Regions from separate parts of the Streptomyces sp. NPDC048434 genome, predicted to be linked through region 2. Evidence: riboswitches for the same ligand, from Rfam matches in the RefSeq annotation. Region 2 holds a riboswitch; the other holds the start of a gene.
The links. Region 2 has a riboswitch for S-adenosylmethionine ahead of thrC (threonine synthase). Riboswitches for the same ligand answer to the same signal wherever they lie in the genome.
Positions count from the first base shown of each region.

Region 1: it holds a riboswitch for S-adenosylmethionine, as region 2 does, so the genes downstream of both, ACGFWI_RS35970 (aminotransferase class V-fold PLP-dependent enzyme) here and thrC (threonine synthase) in region 2, are expected to answer to the same signal.

Region 1 covers NZ_JBICXQ010000043.1:46,770-54,056, forward strand. Annotated here, with positions in the region: gene ACGFWI_RS35950 (NYN domain-containing protein) at 176-1,549, opposite strand; gene ACGFWI_RS35955 (hypothetical protein) at 1,568-1,807, opposite strand; gene ACGFWI_RS35960 (rhomboid family intramembrane serine protease) at 2,100-2,780, shown strand; gene ACGFWI_RS35965 (Lrp/AsnC ligand binding domain-containing protein) at 2,777-3,058, shown strand; gene ACGFWI_RS35970 (aminotransferase class V-fold PLP-dependent enzyme) at 3,532-4,902, opposite strand; SAM riboswitch class IV at 5,072-5,189, opposite strand; gene trpD (anthranilate phosphoribosyltransferase) at 5,281-6,345, opposite strand; gene ACGFWI_RS35980 (cytochrome bc complex cytochrome b subunit) at 6,521-7,287, opposite strand, start outside.
Region 2 covers NZ_JBICXQ010000024.1:76,255-83,541, forward strand. Annotated here, with positions in the region: gene groL (chaperonin GroEL) at 192-1,817, opposite strand; gene ACGFWI_RS26560 (cold-shock protein) at 2,164-2,367, opposite strand; gene ACGFWI_RS26565 (MoaD/ThiS family protein) at 2,791-3,069, opposite strand; gene thrC (threonine synthase) at 3,147-4,430, opposite strand; SAM riboswitch class I at 4,448-4,610, opposite strand; gene ACGFWI_RS26575 (glucosyl-3-phosphoglycerate synthase) at 4,781-5,743, shown strand; gene ACGFWI_RS26580 (hypothetical protein) at 6,027-6,638, shown strand; gene ACGFWI_RS26585 (trehalose-6-phosphate synthase) at 6,854-7,287, shown strand, end outside.

The DNA of each region.
Region 1 (7,287 bases), on a different contig from region 2:
AAGGTTCGGGCCTGACCTTAGTAACCGAGCTGTGATCGCTTCAAATCCTCAGGGGAAAAATCTGCGCCACCAGCCCCATCTTTTACCAACATCACACAGCCAGTGAGCATCAACTGACGCTCAGAGACGGATTACCCGCGATTTCCCGTGTTCCGACGCTCCGGGCGGTGGCGCGTCAGGTCCGCGCAAGTCGTTTGAGGAGCAGGGCCGATGCGACCGGCCGCGCCCCGGCCCTCGCCACACCGTCGGCCACTTCCCGGTCCGTGGAGACCACGACGACCGGACGGCCGGGCGGTTCGGCCCGAACCAGCTGACGAATCAACTCATCGGCCGTTACGCCCGGTTTGCTGAAAAGGACCCGGACCCCGCGCGGCGGCGCGAGCAGTACCGGCGCCGCCAGCTCCGCCCCGTCGAAGACACAGGTCATCTCCGCACCGGTCTGGGCCGCCAGCACCGCGAGACCACCCAGCAGCCGCAGCCGCTGCTTGTCGAGCGGCATGGTCGGATAGCCGGTTTTGGTGACGTTGTAGCCATCCACCACCAAATGCGCCTGCGGCAGCGCCAGAAGCTGGTCGAGCAGCGCCGGATCCATCTCCGACAGCGCCCGGGTCGCAATGTCCTTCGGCGTCATCCGGCCCGGTGCGACCGCCTCGACGGTGTCCGCCGGGTGGACGCTGGCGGGCGGCAGTGCCAGCTCGCGGCGCAGCCCCTGCGCGGCGTCCAGGACCGTGTCCAGCAGCAGCCGCAGCCGCATGTCCTCGACGCTGCGGCCCTCGCGGGTGGAGCGTCGGCTGGCCTCCAGCGCCGCCTCGGCCTCCGCGATCCGCGCCTTGAGCCGGCGCACTTCGCTGTCCGCCGCGGTCTTCTCCGTGGCCGCCCGGTCCCGTACGTCCGCCATGGCGCGCTCGGCCTTGCGCACCGCGGCCTCACCGCGCTTGACATCGCTCAGTGCGCTGCGCAGCTTGCGCCGCAGCGACTCGTTCTCCTTGCGGACGGCATCCAGGTCCACCCGGATCCGGTCGGCCTCCGTGCGGGCCTCGCCGCGCGCCTGCCCCAGCTCCTCGCGCAGCCTGGCCAGCTCCCGTTCGGCCTCCTCGCCGGCCCGTTCGGCGCGCGCCCGCTGCGCCTCCTCGCCGGCCGCCGCGACGAGCTTGACCCAGCCTTCGGGGCGCAGCACATAGGCGGCCGCCGCGACATCGAGCGGATCGGCGGCCGCGGGCGGAGTGCCGTGCTCCAGCGCGTCGGCGAGCTCCGACTGCGCCTCACGCAGCTTGCCCGCGATCCGCTGCCGGAAGACCGCATCGCTCTCCAGCGCCGCGGCCATCGCATTTCCGGCGAATTTGGCCCGACGAGTCGGGGTGAACCGGGCGTACTGCCGCAGTGGGGGCGGAAGTTCGGTGAGGGTCAGTGCGCCGAACGACTCCGCGGTGAGCGCCACGACACGGCGCCGTACGCCCTCGGGCAGCGGACGGTCGAGCACTTCGTCGGCCGCACCCTCGGGTGCGTCGTCACGCTGGGCCCCCGGCTCCCCTTCTGGACGGTCCACCACGGCTGCATCGCTCCGATCTCAGGCGTTCGCGCCCGGGCGGTCGACCAGCTCGATCTGGTCGACCGCGTTGCACCAGCGGCAGCGCACGGACTCGATGCTCTCACTGAGGACCTCGCGCTCCTCCACCGTCGGCGCCCCGGCCAGGTCCAGGTGGACGTACTCCACGACCTTCGACCGGCGGGTCACATCGAAACGCGTGAGGTTGCCGCACAGGGTGCAGCGCCACCGGGTTCCGTCCGTCGGCAGGGGAACAGCCATCGTGTCGTCCTCTTTCGTGCTCGTCGTCTCGTGCTGCTGCGCGGTTCACACGGTGCGCCGTCGGCTCGCGGAAGTACGCAAAGTACTGCCTGTAACCCTACGGCCTGATGGGGGGCCGGTGCGGGCCCGCCCAGGTGCCGGGATGCGGCGAGGCACTCTGTCCCGATTGCCCGCATTGGGTCATGATCACCTCATGACGGTGCCGGCCCCCTCACCCCGCTCTCCCCGCTCGTCCGGTCTCCTCCCCCGCCCTCCGCACCCCACCCGGTCACTGGCCGCGGTGTTCTCGCGGATGACGAATGTGCTGATCGGCCTGTGCTGTGCGGTCTTCGTGGTCGGCCCCGCCTCCGGCCTGAACCGGATATACGGCACCGGCGATGCCCTGCTGAAGGCCCAGACCGCGTATTTCGAGCGGTGGGGCGTGATCCCGCTGCATCTGTGGAGCGGTTCGGTACGGGCGCTGATCACCCCGCTCACCGCGTTGTTCGTGCACGGCAGCTGGCTGCATCTGCTCGGCAACGTGCTCTTCCTGTACGTCTTCGGCGGGATGACCGAGGCACGTATGGGCAGGCTGCCGTTCGCCGCCTTCTACCTCATCATCGGCTACCTGGCGCTGCTCGGCTACGCGGCCGCACACGCCGCCTCGGGCCAGACGCTGGTGGGCGCCTCCGGCTCGATCTCCGGCGTACTGGGCGCCTTCCTCTTTCTGTTCCCCACGGCCCGGGTCACCAGCGTCTTCCCGTTCCTGTTCTTCCTGCCGCTGCGCTTCCCCGCCTGGATCGTGCTGCTGTTCTGGTTCTTCCTTCAGTGGCAGGCCGCGCAGGACGACCCCCGCGGTCCCGGCGTCGCCTACCTCGCCCATGTCGTCGGCTTCGCGCTCGGCTTCCTGTACGCCTGGGCCCGATACGGGAGGGATAGTGTGGGGGCCACCGGGGGAGATGACCGGGCAACCGAGGGAGAGAGCCAGCCGTGATCACGTCGATCGTGCTCATCAAGACCAACGTGGACCAGATCCCGGAGATTGCCGCGAAGATCGCCGCGCTGGAAGGTGTCAGCGAGGTCTACTCGGTCACCGGAGCCCACGATCTGATCGCGATGGTGCGGGTCGCCGCCCACGACGACCTCGCCGACGTCATCCCGGGCCGGATCAGCAAGGTGCCCGGCGTCGCCGCCACGGAGACGCACATCGCGTTCCGTACGTACTCCCAGCACGACCTTGAGGCGGCGTTCGCGATCGGCCTCGACGCGTAGCCCTTTCTTTCCCACGTTTTCGCTGCGCTTTGCCTTGCGCACCACGTTGTCGGCCTTGCTCGCCGTTGCGCCTCTCCGCTGCGCTTTGCCTTGCGCCCCACGTTGTCGGCCTTGCTCGCCGTTGCGCCTCTCCGCTGCGCTTTGCCTTGCGCCCCACGTTGTCGGCCTTGCTCGCCGTTGCGCCTGCGGCGGGCTGGGGTCGCTGCGCGGGGCTGTCGGGTGCGGTGCCGCTCCTCCGGACTTCGTCCTGCGGCGCGTCCCCTCCCGTTGAGGGGTGGAAAAGGCTGGTGGGGGTGCCGGTAGGTGGTCCAGTGCGCCTTGCGTCTCGCCCGTGAACCGGCGGGCCGAACGCCCGCCCCCACCCACGTTTCACCCATCCACTCACCGTACCCACAGCCCCGCGCAGCGGACCCGGCCCGCCGCCAGGCGCAACGGCGGACAACCACTACGGCGAGAGAGCCGACAACGTGGGATCAGACGGCGGGCACACAACGCCCGTCCTCCGTGCGGTAGTTCCAGCGCGCACCGTCCGCCACCAGTTCCTTGACCGCCCGGACGAACCGCTCGACGTGCTCGTCGGGCGTCCCGGCACCGAAGCTGACCCGGATGGCGTTCAGCGACCGCTCACCGGGCGCCGCCTCCGGGGCCCCGCACTCCCCCGGCTCCTGCGGCTCGCTGCCCAGCAGGGTCCGTACGAGCGGGTGCGCGCAGAACAGGCCGTCGCGGACGCCGATGCCGTACTCCGCCGACAGCGCCGCCGCGAAGTGCGAGCTGTTCCAGCCCTCGACGACGAAGGAGAGGACGCCCACCCGCGCCGCGTCCTCGCCGAAGAGCGAGAGCACGTTCACCTCGGGCACCTCGGCCAGCCCTTCCCGCACCCGGGCGATCAGCTCCTGCTCACGGGCGACCAGGCCCTCGAATCCGGCCTCGGTCAGCGCCCGGCAGGCCGAGGCGATCGCATAGGCGCCGATGACGTTCGGCGAACCGGCCTCGTGCCGCGCGGCGGTGGTGTGCCACTCGACGTCCACGCCGCCGTCCGTCCGCCGGGAGACCTTGCGGCTGGCGCCGCCGCCGGCCAGATACGGTTCGGCGTCCTGCAGCCAGTCCGCGCGGCCGGCCAACACACCGGCGCCGAACGGCGCGTACAGCTTGTGCCCGGAGAAGGCGATCCAGTCGACGTCCAGGTCCGCGATGTCCACGGGGTGGTGCGGGGCGAGCTGCGCCGCGTCCAGCACGATCCGCGCGCCGTGCGCATGTGCGGCGGTCGCCAGCTCCCGCACCGGCCACAGCTCACCGGTCACATTCGACGCACCGGTCACACAGACCAGCGCCGGGCCGTAGGGCTCCCGCTCGGCCAGCGCCTTCTCCAGGGTGTCCACCGCCTGCTGCGGGGTGCGCGGCGCGTTGAGGTAGGTCACCGCGACATCCGCGCGCTGCTCCCACGGCAGGAGCGAGGCGTGATGCTCGGTCTCGAAGACAAACACCCGGGTGCCCTGCGGGAGTACGGCGGCGAGCAGGTTCAGCGAGTCGGTGGTGGAGCGGGTGAAGACCACCTGGTCCTCGGACCCGCAGCCCAGGAACTCCGCGATCGTCCGGCGGCTGTTCTCGAAGAGGTCGGTGGACAGCTGCGAGAGGTACCCGGCGCCGCGGTGCACACTGCCGTAGTACGGGGCGTAGGCCGCCACGTCGTCCCAGACCCGCTGCAGCGCGGGCGCGCTGGCGGCGTAGTCCAGCGCGGCGTAGTCGACCTCGCCGCCGGTCACGAGCGGAACGAGGACGTCCCGGCCGAGAACCGGCAGCGGGGCACACACGGAGCGGTCGGCGGCAACGGCGGAAACAGACATGGCGAACTCCCGTAAGAGGTAAGCGAATTCGCTGCGGGCGGGGCGCAGGAGCGCACGGCACGGCGCCGCAGCGGAAAAGGAAAAGAGGTGCGGAAAAGGGGCCGTCGAGCCCTATCGCATTCGCTGATTCACGGAAGTTCTCCCTCGGGGACCAGGATCCCTGGCGAGGGATCCGCGCTTGCCGCAGACCTCGCTGCCTGCGGCCTGGTCATCACCCGGGGCACCCCGCCACGGAAGGAGGGTTGCCGGACAGCGGGCCGGGGCCTGCATCGCTGTCACTCGTGACCTGCGCAGAATCATGCCACACCGGCAACATCGCGCAAGCCCCGGTCCGTATACCGGACCGGGGCTTGCGTCACACTCTGCGTCACCGCGCGCTCATGTGTTGCTGGCGGCCACCCAGCGCTCCAGCGCCTGAAGCGCCGCACCCGAGTCGATCGCGGCGGCGGCCCTGTCGATACCGGCCCGGATCTGTTCCGCCAGTGGGGCGTCGGTCGGCTCCAGCGCGACCAGCGCCGCCGCGGAGTTCAGCAGCACCGCATCGCGCACCGGACCGGTCTCCCCGTCCAGCAGCCGGCGGGCCACCTCCGCGTTGTACGACGCGTCCGCGCCGCGCAGCGCCTCCACCGGCACCAGCGGGATCCCCACGTCCCGCGGGTCGAAGGCCTCCTCGCGCACCGTGCCGTCCCGGACGATCCAGACCCGGGAGGTCGCGGTCGTGGTCAGCTCGTCCAGGCCGTCGTCGCCCCGGAAGACCAGCGCCGACGAGCCGCGCTCGGCGAGCACCCCGGCCAGGATCGGCGCCATCCGGGCGTCGGCGACTCCGGTCGCCTGGGCGCCGACCCTCGCGGGGTTGGTCAGCGGGCCCAGCGCATTGAACGTCGTACGGATGCCGAGCTGGCCCCGGGCGTTGGCGACATGCCGCAGCGAGGGGTGGAACATCACCGCGAAGCAGAAGGTGATGCCCGCTTCCTGGGCGACCTCGGTGACCCGCTGCGGGGTGAGGTCGAGATTGACGCCGAGCTTCTCCAGCACGTCGGAGGAGCCGCTGTCCGAGGACGCGGCGCGGTTGCCGTGCTTGACGACCTTGGCGCCGGTGCCGGCCACCACGATCGAGGACATCGTGGAGATGTTGACGGTCTTGGCGCCGTCGCCGCCGGTGCCGACGATGTCCACGCTCGGCCCGGGCACCTCGATCAGCCGGGCGTGCGCATACATCGTGCGCACCAGTCCGGAGATCTCCGCGACGGTCTCGCCCTTGGCCCGCAGCGCCACCGCGAAGCCGGCGATCTGGGCGTCGGTGGCCTCGCCCCGCATGATCTTGTCCATCGCCCATGCGGTGTCGTCCGCGGCGAGGTCATGGCCGTCGAGCAGGGCGTTGAGGACGCCCGGCCAGGTGTGAGCCGCCACGCTGTCGCCGCCCACCGGGGTCACAACGTTCATGGTCCACACTCCTGGTTCGTCTCCTGCTTATGCCGTCACCCTATCGAGACGACGGCACGCCGGAGGGCCCCGTCCGGATTGGGGTCTCCCCTGCTCGGCCGAGGCCGAGCGCGGGGAGGGACGGGGCCCTCTGGGTGGCGTGCTACTTACGGTGCGCTACGAGGCGCCGCGGTGATCAGTGGTGGCCGTGGCCGCTGGTGATCTCCTTGTACTCCTCCACCGTGGGCTTCGGGATGACGTTGTCCTCGCCGTAGAAGTTCTGCGAGAGCCGGGCGCGCAGCTTCTGCGAGAGCGACAGCTTGCGTGCCACACCGTTCTCGTCGACCTCCGGGCCGAGCTCGACCGGGGTGGGCTGCTCGTGCTGCGTGAGCACGTGCAGCTGCTCCTGGTCGAGGGGCTCGTGGACCTCGATGAACTCACCGTGCGGCAGGCGCTTGATGATGCCGGACTCGCGTCCGTGCAGCACCTTGTCCCTGTCGCGCCGCTGCAGACCCAGGCAGAACCGCTTGGTGGCGATGAAGCCCAGCACCGGCCCGACGAAGAACGCGATCCGGACGAACCAGGTGATCGAGTTGATCGACAGGTGGAAGTGGGTGGCCCACAGGTCGTTGCCGCCACCGATCAGCATCACGAAGTACGCGATCAGCCAGGCGACACCGAAGCCGGTACGGGTCGGGACGTTGCGCGGGCGGTCCAGGATGTGGTGCTCGCGCTTGTCACCCTTGATCCAGGACTCGACGAACGGGTAGACCGCGATCGCGACCAGGACCAGCGGGAAGATGATGATCGGGATCAGCACACCGAAGTTGACGGTGTGGCCCCAGAAGTTCCACTCCCAGCCCGGCATGACACGCACCAGACCCTCGGCGAAGCCCATGTACCAGTCGGGCTGGGCGCCGGTGGACACCTGGTCGGGCCGGTAGGGGCCGATCGCCCACACCG
Region 2 (7,287 bases):
CCCGTGCGTCGCGGGCTGCCTCATCGGCTGTCGGCGGTAGCACGCCCGACGGGCATCGGACGGCGCTCGTGCACGGCACCGCCGGTTGGTTGTGCCCGGAAACGCCGCCGGGGCGGCACCCCCTGGGAGGAGGGTGCCGCCCCGACGTACGTGTGGACGTGATCCGGGAGGATCAGCTCTGATCCAGTGGATCAGAAGTCCATGTCACCGCCCGGCATGCCGCCCGGAGCGCCGGCCGCGCCGGCCTTCTCCGGCTTGTCGGCAATGACGGCCTCGGTGGTGAGGAAGAGCGCCGCGATGGAGGCGGCGTTCTGCAGCGCGGAGCGGGTGACCTTCGCCGGGTCGATGATGCCCTCGGCGATCATGTCGACGTACTCACCCGTCGCGGCGTTGAGGCCGTGACCGATGGGCAGGTTGCGCACCTTCTCCACCACGACGCCGCCCTCAAGGCCGCCGTTGACGGAGATCTGCTTCAGCGGGGCTTCCAGGGCGAGCTTCACCGCGTTGGCGCCGGTGGCCTCGTCGCCTTCGAGCTCCAGCTTCTCGAAGACCTGGGAGGCCTGGAGCAGGGCCACGCCACCGCCGGCGACGATGCCCTCTTCGACGGCCGCCTTCGCGTTGCGAACGGCGTCCTCGATGCGGTGCTTGCGCTCCTTGAGCTCGACCTCGGTGGCGGCACCGGCCTTGATGACGGCCACGCCGCCGGCCAGCTTCGCCAGACGCTCCTGGAGCTTCTCGCGGTCGTAGTCCGAGTCGCTGTTCTCGATCTCGGCACGGATCTGGTTGACCCGGCCCTGGACCTGCTCGCTGTCGCCGGCACCGTCGACGATGGTGGTCTCGTCCTTGGTGATGACGACCTTGCGGGCGCGGCCGAGCAGTTCGAGACCGGCGTTCTCCAGCTTGAGGCCGACCTCCTCGGAGATGACGGTGCCACCGGTGAGGATGGCGATGTCGCCGAGCATGGCCTTGCGGCGGTCACCGAAGCCCGGGGCCTTGACGGCGACGGACTTGAAGGTGCCACGGATCTTGTTGACGACCAGGGTCGACAGGGCCTCGCCCTCGACGTCCTCGGCGATGATCAGCAGCGGCTTGCCGGACTGCATGACCTTCTCCAGGAGCGGCAGCAGGTCCTTCACGCTGCTGATCTTGGAGTTGACGATGAGGATGTACGGGTCGTCGAGCGACGCCTCCATACGCTCCATGTCGGTGGCGAAGTACGCCGAGATGTAGCCCTTGTCGAAGCGCATACCCTCGGTGAGCTCCAGCTCCAGACCGAAGGTCTGGGACTCCTCGACGGTGATGACGCCTTCCTTGCCGACCTTGTCCATGGCCTCGGCGATCAGCTCGCCGATCTGGGTGTCAGCGGCGGAGATGGAGGCGGTCGAAGCGATCTGCTCCTTGGTCTCCACGTCCTTGGCCTGCTCCAGCAGGGCGGCGGAGACGGCCTCGACGGCACGCTCGATACCGCGCTTGAGGGCCATCGGGTTGGCGCCGGCGGCTACGTTGCGCAGGCCCTCGCGGACCAGAGCCTGGGCCAGGACGGTCGCGGTCGTCGTGCCGTCACCGGCGACGTCGTCCGTCTTCTTCGCGACCTCCTTGACCAGCTCGGCGCCGATCTTCTCGTACGGGTCCTCGAGCTCGATCTCCTTGGCGATGGAAACACCATCGTTGGTGATCGTGGGGGCGCCCCACTTCTTCTCGAGGACGACGTTGCGGCCCTTGGGGCCGAGGGTGACCTTGACGGCGTCGGCGAGCTGGTTCATCCCGCGCTCGAGACCGCGCCGTGCCTCCTCGTCGAACGCGATGATCTTGGCCATGTGAAGTGGTCCTCCCGGACTGGGGTGGATTGCTCCGGACCGCGCTGGCGCCCGCGACGGACGACCTGCAAACCCGTGTGGTTCCTTGCCCCACTCGGCCTGCGGGCCTCACCGACCCGGTCCTTCTTTTGTCACTCTCACTGGGAGAGTGCTAACGCAATGATTAGCACTCGCACCCCTTGAGTGCAAGGCGGCTTCGAAGAAGCCTCCCATTGGAGTGGTGACCGAGTGACGGGTGAGCACGGGCGCCCCGGGGGGCCGCCCGGCCGTCCGCCGACGGCGGACAGCAGAAGGCCCGCACCCCTCAGGGGCGCGGGCCTTCACTACGCTGCAGTCGGTCGGCGCCTCAGCCGGCCACCCGGACCATGTCCGCCTGCGGCCCCTTCTGACCCTGCGAGATCTCGAACTCGACCCGCTGGCCTTCCTCGAGGGTGCGGTAACCGTCCATCTGGATCGCGCTGTAGTGGACGAAAACATCCGCACCACCGTCGACCGCGATGAAGCCGTACCCCTTCTCCGCGTTGAACCACTTGACGGTGCCCTGAGCCATGCCTAACTCCCCTATTACTGGCCCTTGCGCAGGACCGCACTCCGCGGACCCGGGTCAGACCTCACCCCGCGAAAATCCCGTGGGATGTGCGCCGGAACGCGTCGACCGCCGCTGAATGTATCTGCACAGATGCCCAGCGCAACAGGTCAATCGGACGAGAATTCTGGGGCCGGAGAATCGGCAATATGCAGTGAAATCCCGGTTCTCCCGGGCAAGTCGGGCCGGGCATAGCGCACCTAAGCGACAAATGCTGCACACACTTTGGGCACAACTGATCGCGGCCTCATATGCGTTCGGCACACGCACGCGTTATAGCGGAGGGGGATCACCCCAATGGTATCCCCTTTCACAACACGGAATTGCCCCGTCCGCTTTCTGGCGGACGGGGCAATTCCGGTCAAGTAGGGGAAGAGATGGCGCAAATCAGCAGCCGCCGGCCACCGCAGGAATGATCGAGATGCCCGCGCCGTCCGGGGTCGGCGTCTCCAGGCCCTGCTCGAAGCGCACATCGTCGTCGTTGACGTACACGTTCACGAAGCGGCGCAGCTTGCCGGCGTCGTCCAGCACACGGGCCGCGATGCCCTGGTGGTTCTTCTCCAGGTCGGTGATCACCTCGGAGAGGGTCGCGCCCTCGGCGGGGACCTCGGCCTGGCCGTCGGTGTACGTGCGGAGGATGGTGGGGATGCGGACCTTGACGCTCATGGTGGTGCCTTCCAGGAATGACGGAGTACGAGTTCGGGGGCTGTGGCGCGGCCTCGTCCGCGGACCGGCCGACAGCCTCAGCGTGCCAGGCCGGCCGCGCGGAACGCGTCCAGATCGGGACGGATCGTCGCCGTGGGTCCGGAGGTCGGGGCGACCGCGTCCAGTGTCTTGAGGCCGTCACCGGTGTTCAGGACGACGGTGGTCAGGGAGGGGTCGAGCAGACCGGCCTCGACGAGCTTCTTGGTCACGCCGACGGTCACCCCGCCCGCGGTCTCCGCGAAGATGCCTTCCGTCCTGGCCAGCAGCTTGATCGCGTCCACGACCTGCTCGTCGTTGACGTCCTCGACGGCGCCGCCCGTACGGCGGGCGATGTCGAGCACATACGGGCCGTCGGCCGGGTTGCCGATCGCCAGCGACTTGGCGATGGTCTTCGGCTTCTGCGGGCGCACGACGTCATGCCCGGCCTTGAAGGCCGTGGACACCGGCGAGCAGCCCTCCGCCTGGGCGCCGAAGATCTTGTACGGCTTGTCCTCGACCAGGCCGAGGGCGATCAGCTCCTTGAGACCCTTGTCGATCTTCGTGAGCTGCGAGCCGGACGCGATCGGGATGACGATCTGGTCCGGGAGCTGCCAGCCCAGCTGCTCGCAGATCTCGTACGCGAGGGTCTTGGAGCCCTCGCCGTAGTACGGGCGCAGATTGACGTTGACGAAGCCCCAGCCCTCGCCCAGCGGATCGCCGATGAGCTCCGAGCAGAAGCGGTTGACGTCGTCGTAGTTGCCCTCGATGCCGACCAGGTCACCGCCGTAGACCGCGGCCATGACGACCTTGCCGGCCTCCAGGTCGTGCGGGATGAACACGCAGGACTCGAAACCGGCGCGGCGGGCCGCGGCGCCGACCGCACCGGCGAGGTTGCCGGTGGAGGAGCAGGAGAGCGTGGTGAAGCCGAACGCGCGGGCGGCCTCGACGGCGATCGCCACGACGCGGTCCTTGAAGGAGTGCGTCGGGTTGCCGGAGTCGTCCTTGACGTACAGACCGCCGGTGACGCCCAGCTCGGCGGCGAGCCGGTCGGCCTTGACGAGCTTGGTGAAGCCGGGGTTCAGGTTGGGCTTGTCGGCCACGTCGGCGGGGACGGGCAGCAGCGGGGCGTAGCGCCAGATGTTGTCCGGACCGGCCTCGATCTGCTTCCGCAGGCCCTCGGGGTCGCCGCTCGGCAGGTCGTACGCGACTTCGAGCGGCCCGAAACATTCCTGGCACGCGAAGATCGGGCCGAGCGGGAAGCGCTGGCCGCACTCGCGGCAGGACAGCGCGGCGGCGGGGCCCAGAGCGACGGTGGGGGTGTTTTCGGTGACTTGCACAGCCATGGAGGCGAGGCCCTTTCTCCTCATCTTCCTCGCGACGAATCTCGCCACGAGACGGATTTGGCACCTTCCCAAGCCGGGAGCCTCGCGCACGCGGGACATTTCAGCGTCCTGGCGGCAAGACCGGCTGGAGGGTTGCCGGGGCTTCAACGGGCCGTATCCCTCTGCCCCTCTGGATGAGCGGTATGGCGCTGGGCCGAAACCCAGGCGTTTGTGGCGCGGACCCCGACATGCGACGGCCATCCGCGTTGTTCAAGACTGTAACCGAAGGCCGTGACTGTTGAGATAGTCGTCCGAACCGCGAGATGGATCACACAGGCCGCCGATCCGGCGGCGACCGAGGAGTCGTAGACGTGCTGGAAGAGGTGGAGGGCTGGCTGAGCAGCCGCTCCTGGTCCGCCGCGGACCGCCCGCTGGGGCAGCTGCTGGAGGCGAAGCGCCAGACGGGCCGCACGGTCAGCGTGGTGCTGCCCGCGCTCGACGAGGAGGCCACCGTCGGGGCGATCGTGTCGGTGATCCGCGCCGAGCTGATGACCGACACCGTCCCGCTCGTCGACGAGCTGGTGGTGCTGGACTCCGGCTCCACCGACCGCACCGCCGAGGTCGCGGCGGCGGCCGGCGCCCGGGTCGTCCACCGCGACAGCGTCCTGCCGCGGCTGCCCGCCCTCCCCGGCAAGGGCGAGGTGCTGTGGCGCTCCCTGCTGGTCACCACCGGCGACATCGTCTGCTTCATCGACGCCGACCTGCGCGAATTCTCCGCCGGCTTCGTCTCCGGGACCGTCGGCCCGCTGCTCACGGATCCGGACATCCAGTTCGTGAAGGCGATGTACGACCGCCCCCTGGAGACCGGCGCCGAGGGCGCCGGGGCCGGCCAGGGCGGCCGGGTGACGGAGCTGGTCGCCCGTCCGCTGCTGAATCTGCACTGGCCGCAGCTGGCCGGCTTCGTCCAGCCCCTGGGCGGCGAGTACGCGGCCCGCCGCTCCCTCCTGGAGCGGCTGCCGTTCCCGGTCGGCTACGGCGTCGAGCTCGGCCTGCTCGTCGACGCCCTGCACACTGTCGGCCTCGACGCCCTCGCCCAGGTGGACGTCGGCGTACGCAAACACCGCCACCAGGACGGCCAGGCCCTGGGCCGGATGGCCGCCGCGATCTACCGGACCGCGCAACTGCGCCTGACCCGCGGCCACTTGGTGCGCCCCCGGCTCACCCAGTTCGACCGCGGCGAGCAGGGCTTCGTCCCGCGCACCACGGAGGTCGACACCGAGGAGCGCCCCCCGATGGCCGAAATCCCGGAGTACGCGGAGCGGCGCGCGGCCTGAAGACCCGCGGCCTCTTCCACGGACGGCAGGTGAACCCGCTCCGCGGGCCTGCCGTCGGCCACGCACCATCGCCCGCGCACACAGGCAGCCGCACCGGACGTGACGCCCAGTCCTGCCGCAATCCGCACGCCCGCACCGCCCCCCTGGTCGAGCCGGGCAGGCCACGGGCGACATCCCCCGAACTTCCCGGAGGGGAAGCCATATTCAGTTACTGACGGGTAGTCGGAGCGGGTAGGGTGACGGCGTTCTTGATCTTGCTTTGTGACCAGGGGGAAGTCTTTTCATGCGTATCTCTACGGGGCAGATCCTCACCGCCGTGGCGGCAGTGGGCGTGCTGGCCACCGCGACGCCCGCTCAGGCACAGTCGGGCGACTCGGCGCAGCAGCTCGTGACCAAGGCTGCCGCCGCCCCGTCCGCGGGCACCAAGGGTGCGGCGGCGGGCCTGCGCAAGCTGTACGACGAGCGCTTCACCGTCAAGCCCAACAACGCGCACTACCCGGGGCTCAAGGTGAGCCCGGACAAGGCGATGAAGTCGCTGAAGCACTGCTTCAACTGCACGTTCCCCGTCAAGGGGGCGCCCAAGAAGTTCCCGAAGGAGAACCAGCGGATCAACCTTGAGGCCTGCGCAGTCTTCTTCGCCTGCAAGGACGCTCCGGTGCGCTACCACGGCATCGGCTCCATGAGGAACGCCTGGTACTTCACCGCGGAGAAGGGCCACTTCGACGGCAAGGGCTCGAAGGTCTACTTCAACTTCTACACGGACTCCAAGGGCTACCTGGAGCTCCACGTCGAGGGCTACGTCACCCATCCGAGCGTGCCCGACTCGCTCAACAAGCGCTTCGCCGTCGAGAAGTGGCAGAGCTTCGCCCACAACATGGGCGTCGAGCTCGACTGAGTCCCGCACTGCGGATGGAGCGCGTCGCAACCGCTGCGCCCCCGGCTCCTGGCAGGCTCCGGCCGGCCAGGAGCCGGGGGCGCTCCCTCCGCGGGGCGGCGGAGCCCGGCCGGGCAGACCGCCGGGGTACCGGCACATGACCGGGACCGCCCTCGGACACGACCTGGCCGAGTTCCGTACGTTTGCGCGGATCTGCGGGTGGTTAATCTGGCGTCATGGTCTCCGAGAGGGTCTCTGAAGGCAATGCGGTCCCTGCAGGTGCCGAGGTTCTTGTCGCGTCGAATCGCGGGCCGGTCTCCTACGGTCTGACGGAGGACGGCACGCTCACCGCCAAGCGGGGCGGGGGCGGGCTGGTGTCCGGGCTGTCGGCCATCGGGCCCGGCACGGACGCGGTGTGGGTGTGCGCCGCACTGGGCGACGGGGACCGGGAGGCCGTACGGCGGACGGGCGGTGCGCTGGAGCCGGGGGACACCGGTGGACAGCGCGTCCGGATGCTGGACATCCCGGCCGAGGTGCATGCCGAGGCCTACAACGGCATCGCGAACTCGGTGCTGTGGTTCGTCCACCACATGCTGTACCAGACGCCGCTGGAGCCGGCCTTCGGTGCACAGTTCCGGGAGCAGTGGACGTCGTACGAGGCGTACAACCG